2 regions of the Sporosarcina sp. NCCP-2331 genome follow, and region 1 is predicted to be linked to the other one. Evidence: riboswitches for the same ligand, from Rfam matches in the RefSeq annotation. Region 1 holds a riboswitch; the other holds the start of a gene.
The links. Region 1 has a riboswitch for FMN ahead of NCCP2331_RS08910 (ECF transporter S component). Riboswitches for the same ligand answer to the same signal wherever they lie in the genome.
Positions count from the first base shown of each region.

Region 2: linked by a shared signal. The riboswitch ahead of ribD (bifunctional diaminohydroxyphosphoribosylaminopyrimidine deaminase/5-amino-6-(5-phosphoribosylamino)uracil reductase RibD) and the one ahead of NCCP2331_RS08910 (ECF transporter S component) in region 1 are both predicted to bind FMN.

Region 1 is NZ_BRCD01000012.1:59,978-63,394, reverse strand. It holds gene NCCP2331_RS08920 (ferredoxin) at 1-25, shown strand, start outside; gene NCCP2331_RS08915 (VOC family protein) at 137-532, opposite strand; gene NCCP2331_RS08910 (ECF transporter S component) at 612-1,193, opposite strand; FMN riboswitch at 1,385-1,519, opposite strand; gene NCCP2331_RS08905 (GerMN domain-containing protein) at 1,592-2,821, opposite strand; gene NCCP2331_RS08900 (sigma-70 family RNA polymerase sigma factor) at 2,814-3,350, opposite strand; gene NCCP2331_RS08895 (ATP-binding protein) at 3,398-3,417, opposite strand, start outside.
Region 2 is NZ_BRCD01000027.1:6,567-9,983, reverse strand. It holds gene ribE (riboflavin synthase) at 1-183, opposite strand, end outside; gene ribD (bifunctional diaminohydroxyphosphoribosylaminopyrimidine deaminase/5-amino-6-(5-phosphoribosylamino)uracil reductase RibD) at 187-1,275, opposite strand; FMN riboswitch at 1,403-1,548, opposite strand; gene cyoE (heme o synthase) at 1,709-2,620, opposite strand; gene cobT (nicotinate-nucleotide--dimethylbenzimidazole phosphoribosyltransferase) at 2,805-3,417, opposite strand, start outside.

The sequences.
Region 1 (3,417 bases):
CGATCCCTTAAAATATGAAGATTGATTCGTAATCAACAACACTTCCAGAGTAATGGATGTGTTGTTTTTTATTTATCTGAATACTTGTCACGTAACCTTAACTGATTGCTTATTACCCAGTGACATTACCTTCTTCTTAAGGAGCGACTAGTTCCACTTTTATTCTATCTGGGTCTTCGAAGTAAACGACGTAATGTTCTGTTCCTCCGGCATACGGATGTTGTTCAGGGTAAAGGACGGAAATTCCTTTATCTTTTAGTTTTCCGATAATATAATTGATATGTTGACGCGAATCAGCGTGAAAGGCCAAATGGTTTAAACCTGTCCGGCATCTATGGTATGGCACATCCATAAAGCGTTCTTCTGTCTGTACAAAAACGATGTATGTATCATGTATTTTCCAACTTCTCCCCTGTTCCCATTCCTGATAGAGACTGCAACCTAATTCCTCTAATAACCAACCCCAAAATTGAATTGATTTTTCTAGATCTGAGACATATATCTCCACATGATGAAATAATCCTTTTGACAAGCGATCACACCCTTTCTTCAGTAAAAACTAAAAACAGCAGTCTCCTCTATTAATATAAAGGAGGCTGCTGTTTCATATATTATGCGAGCAGTTTTTTCTGCTGCTGAAGAATCCATTTTTCCATGCTTCTATATAGCATTAACGAAATTGCCAGTAATATAACACCTTTGATCAGGTTAAAAGGCAAGATTCCGAGAATAATCATTTGATAAAGCGCATTTCCTGTTACTGCCGGCATGCCTAAGAAATATGTGTACATCGGCAGGAACACCAGGTAATTCAATAAGCTCATTCCTACGGCCATAGCGGTTGTGCCTGCAATCAATCCTGCAGCCAGGCCTTTTGCCGAACGATATTTCATAAAAATCCAGTAAATCGGCATGATGAACAGTACGCCTGTCATAAAGTTTGCAATTTCACCAACCGGCACGCCGGTCGGGCTTCCGGATAAAAACCAGTGCATCACGTTCTTCAGTAATTCCACTCCAATTCCTGCAACCGGCCCCATCGTCATAATTGCCATGACTGCTGGGATTTCACTGAAATCAATTTTCAGGAATCCAGGCATTGCAGGCAGCGGGAAGTTAAACTGCATTAAAACGGTTGAGATACTCCCCAGTATTGCGATCAAAATCAATTTGTGTAACTTCTTGCTATTCATTTGTTCCTCTCTCCTTTTGCGATTCACTTCAAAAGAGGAAAGGGCCGCACATCTGCTGCTTCGCTAAAAAATCCCTAAAGCAACTATGCTTTAGGGAGATTTAAATGCATTGTTAATAACAGATGAAATCCTGAGATTTATCCGTGTGTAAACAAGCACCATTTTTTGCGTACACAAAAAGATGGCTGCACCTTCACCTTCTCCCATCCAGACTATACTGTCGGCTCCGGAATCTCACCAGAATCAGCTGTTAAGCTCGCGGGCTAAAAATAGAAAACTATTTCATTTCCGCCGGTCGGGAATTACACCCTGCCCCGAAGATGAATCAATATTAAGTTATACTCCTATTGTATCTAAAAAAAACTGTTTTGTAAACTACTGGCGTCTACAAAACAGAATTATTCGAGAATAAGAAATTTAGGATTGGCTCCAATCGGCTTGGGCAGCGGTTTTGTAAAGTCAAAATCGCTCCACTGCTCTTGCACCACTTGTTCAAATTCAACTTGCAGATTGAAGCTTGCAGCAGTCAGCAGAATCCCTTCAATCATCTGCATAGCATCTTCCATTTCTAAATGCTCTATATTCAACGGCCCGGTAAATTTCACTTGCAGCAATTCCTTATTTTCGGTTACCGTAAAATCTATGCCTTCGGGAATAACACTCGAATACACATCATTCGGATTTTCCTTCATAGCTGCCAGTGCTTGTTCCGCGCTATCAAAGGTTTTTCCAAAATCCGATGACAGCAGTTCTTCGCCATTATCCTGAGTGAACCGGTAATAGGCCTGCCGCGACTTGTTTCCGCTAATTTTCGCAGGCTCACTTGCTTCTCCTGCTTGATCGAAAGTAATCGGAGAGCCGTCTTCTTTCAGAAATTGGACTTCATCGAAGCCGTAAAATGTATCCTGGACAGAAAGTTTTAGCATTTCTAACGCGGCACTCCCCATGTCATAGGAATGCTTGTCAAACAACTTCATAAGAACCTGATTCCCATTTGATGAAATATCCGCTTTATAAGGATGATAAGAAGTAAAGCCGAGTGAATCTTCATCGATTTCCCCCGCATACCGGTTATACAATGCGACCGCATCCGGCTCGATTCCCAGATCAGCCCCAATCTGTTCATTTGGAATCAGGAAAGTTATCGGGACAATTGTGGCTTGATTGGTGGCAAGCCCGATATGAAATGCCGTGTAATCTTTTACATCAGACAGGTAGACCGCATAATGCGGCGGTGCCCCCGTGAATTTTCTTGAGAATGCGGCTGATTCCTCTTCAGGGATTTGAAAAGTTTCAGCAGGAAGACTTTGGGCTGACTCCGCACTGTTATCCAATTGGGAATCATCCATTTTGTCTCTCTCCGTTACCGCTTTATCCATCGATACTTGACTCGATTGATTAAGAAAAGTTGGAATCAAAATACTTAGCAAAAAAACTGCTGCCACTGCCGCAAGAATCGGCGGCCATTTTGGTTTCTTCTGTTTCCTTTTCGGCTGTAATTCTTCGCTCAGTCTCGTGTCGTTTTTCAGTCGTTGCAATATTTCTTCTTTCGAGCGGTGATCTGAAATCTCAGGCATATTGCGTAATGACTTTTTAATCTTGTCTTCATTCCACTGATCATTACTCATATAATCGCCCCTTTCCCACCGAACGCGCTTCCACTTTGTCTTTCAGCGCCTTAACCGCACGATGCTGGGTAGTTTTCACCTTTGCTTCAGTCCACCCAAGCACTTCAGCCGTTTCTGCAATGCTTAGATCTTGGAAGAAACGCATCAGGATAACCATTTTTTGATCACCAGTGCATTGATGCAGTTCTTCCAACACCAATTGTGTCTCTTCATCCATTTCTACCAGCTGTTCAGGCAATCGATCTGCTGATTCAAGCTGCTGTGCTTCCCAATCAAAATGAAGATCCGTATGTTTTTTCATTGTCGCCTGCTTGCGGAAGTAATCGATTGACACATTTTTCGCAATTGCAAACAACCAAGTTTTTTCAGAGCTTTTGCCTTCAAAACTTCCATATGATTTCAACACACGCACATACACTTCATGCATCAGATCCTCTGCGATGTCGCGATTGCGTGTCAAGTACGTCAAAAAATTGAACACATCGTGATGAAAGTCTTCATATAATCGCAGAAAAATGGAATCATCCATTCAATCCCCTCGTTCTATAGAGTAGTCGTTTTATTCGAGGAAAAGTTTCAGTTCTTTGTTAATGGAA
Region 2 (3,417 bases), on a different contig from region 1:
ATCAGCCGAAAACTGACTGCCTGTAAACTCTGTTACCGTCAGACAGACACCGTTTACCGCGATGCTGTCACCGAGATGAACATCTGTCAGTACTTTCGAGGCAGCAATTGTCAGAGTCATCGATTGGGAATCGGGACGTACGCTTTTGACTGAACCAATTTCTTCAATAATTCCTGTAAACACTGCTCAATCCACCACTTTCGGTATGGCTGTTATTTTGATATCGGGACCGATTAGTTCCACGCTTTCGAAAATCAGGTTGAGAGCTTCATTCATCATACGCGGATTCAACCCGCTGACCGGTGTCAGCGAATCCCGGCCACCAAGCAATTTAGGCGCCATATAACAAATCACTTTCTGTACAGCGCGTGCTTTGACAAAGGAAGCATTGACCGCTGCACCGCCTTCAACTAACAGTGTCATGACATCCCGCAAGCCAAGCTCCAAGAGAATTTCTCCGATGACAAGATCAGTTTTGAGCATACGGATCACTTGAACATGAGGCTGTGTAAATAAATTTTCACGCTGCGGATCTGCATCTTTTCCGCAAAAAATCCATGTGGAAGTCTCACTGTTTTGAATCACCTGACTGTGTTCTGGTGTTCGCAGCCAGGTATCTAAAATAACTCGAATAGGATGTTTTCCACCTTGGGGCAGTCTGGTGGTGAGAAGAGGGTTATCATGAAGTATAGTTTGAACGCCTACTAAAATCGCATCTTGGGAATGACGAAGCAGATGGACATCGAGCCTTGCCTGCTCACTCGTCACCCATTTACTGTCTCCTGCAGAAGTTGCAATTTTACCGTCAATTGTCATCGCTGTTTTCATTGTCACATGAGGTGTTTTTGTTCGAATAAAATGAAAAAATGATTCATACAGTTTCTGTGCCTGTTTGCTGCACAGGCCATCCTGTACCTGTATACCCGCGGCTCGCAGACGTTCCATGCCTTTGCCTGCTACCAGCGGATTAGGATCCGAAATCGCGACAAATACACGTAAGACACCTGCTTGGATTATTGCATCTGCACACGGAGAGGTTCTGCCGGTATGGGAACACGGCTCCAGCGTGACATACAAATCAGCACCTTTCGCTTTTTCGCCCGCCATATCCAGCGCAATACGTTCTGCATGACTTTCACCTGCCTGCATATGCGCACCCATCCCGATCACTCGGCCGTCTTTCACCAAAACAGCACCGACCGGCGGATTGGGAGACGTCTGACCTGCAACATTTTCTGCAAGCTTCAGCGCCATTTCCATAAAGTCTTGATTCACTGCAACACACTCCAACTTGCTGTATTCCTCTGTGACATTATCAATGAAAAAAACCCCGCAGAGTAAAAATGCGGGGCTTGTGACCATGACAAAATAAGCGTTATAAATGACAAATTTAAAAAACGCACTGTTCCTTCTCTCATCCAGACTGTAACTGTCGGCTTTGGAGTTTCACCAAATCCACCTTCTGCTTAATAGCATCCGGGTCACGGACTAAGAGCTCGTAAGCTCATCACCGTCGGTAGGGACTTCCACCCTGCCCCGAAGGAAACTTATTCGATTACCTACGAGTCTAGCATACCCAATTAAGAAAAGACAATATCTGAATACTTATTCAGTTGAAAATACCTAGTGCACAGTTCTTTTCGCAGAGCAGTGAGATAGAAAAAACTTCTCTTATGCCGATAAGGCAAGAGAAGTCTTCAAATCGAAATTAAAATGTCAGCAAAATCATCATCGCAAACAGCAGTGTCATATAATTTACTGAATATAAAAACATAACATTTGCCCATCGGTAATTATCTTTTGCATAAAATCCATAAATACTGGCACCGATATACCCGAGATTCATCAAGGTGGCAACCACAAGGAAAGCTGTCCCGAACATTGGCAGTAAAAACGGCAGCGGCAGCAGGCACAGTACGTAATTCAGCATCTGACGCTTAGTAAAATCAAAGCCTTTGACGACTGGAAGCATCGCCACATTTGCCGCTTTATAATCATCGTATTTCTTCATCGCAATTGCAAAAGTATGAGGCATTTGCCAAATAAATAAAATAGCGAACAGTACGATCGGCACAATATGATTGGCGGGCATGATTGCAGCCCAGCCGATTAAAGGTGTCACTGCACCTGAAACACTTCCGATTACAGTATTTAATGTATACTTACGTTTAGACCACATCGTATAGGGAATTACATACGTGAACCAGCCGATAAATGCATAAAGTGCTGCTTCAAAAGTCGTGAATAACAACAATAACATACCAATCCCAGATAATATCATTCCGATATTTAATACCGTTTTCAGTTGAAAATTCCCTGTAACTGTCGGCCGCTGCTGCGTTCTTTCCATAAAGGTATCGATGTCTGAATCGTACCAGTTATTCATCACCAGCGCCCCTGCCATCAGGAACGTGCTGCCGATCATCGTCAGCCAGAACATTGTCCAGTTCCCCGCAAGAGTCATTCCAGAAAAATAAAGTGCCAGCCAGAAACCAGCAAAAACCGGTAATACATTCGCGATAAGGACAGGTCCTTTAATCAATGATTTAATATCTGAGAAGAAGGCAGACGCCGAGCGGCTGTGTGTATCAGACGATACAATATGGGCTTCTTTCGTCATAAGATCCGTTCTCCTTTTCTGCTTATGTTTCACAATTAATGATAAGTTGATTACTGTATACTTCTAACTATATCATTTTCTTAAAAGTAAAATCAAAAAAACTCGATATTTTTTACAAAGTGTTACAAATCTTTGTCCACACCGAAAAAGACAGGAAAGTGTATGTAAACACCTTCCTGTTTTTCTATTCGCTTTTAGCTGAAACGCCTGCGCTTTCAAAAGTGGCCATTTCATTCACCATACGCACAGCAGACTGGATCACTCCAAAGGCAACCGCTGCTCCAGTTCCTTCTCCAAGACGCATGCTCAGTGATACAATCGGCTCTTTCCCCAGATAGCTATATGCTTTTTGATGTCCCGGTTCCATCGATTGATGACCCAGCAGCATATAATTCACTGTTCCTTTTCCAAGCCGCTCTGCTACACAGGCTGCAGCTGTAGAAATAAAACCGTCCAGAATAATCGGCACGCGATTTGTTGCTGCCGCCAGCATCGCCCCTGCCATTGCAGCTAATTCCAAACCGCCGACCTTCTGCAAAATATCATAGCCGTCTTCCGCATCAGGCTGATGAAAATCCAAAGCTCTTTTCACGACATCAATTTTATGAACATGCTGTTCAGATGAAATACCTGTTCCGAATCCCACCAGTTCTGCAGGATCCAAACCGGTAACTGCTGCTGCTACTGCACTGCTCGCTGTCGTATTCCCGATTCCGACTTCACCGACCGCCAAACAGTCGACACCTTTCTCAAATAAAGCCACCGCTTCTTCGTAGCCAGTCTGAACCGCGCGCAAG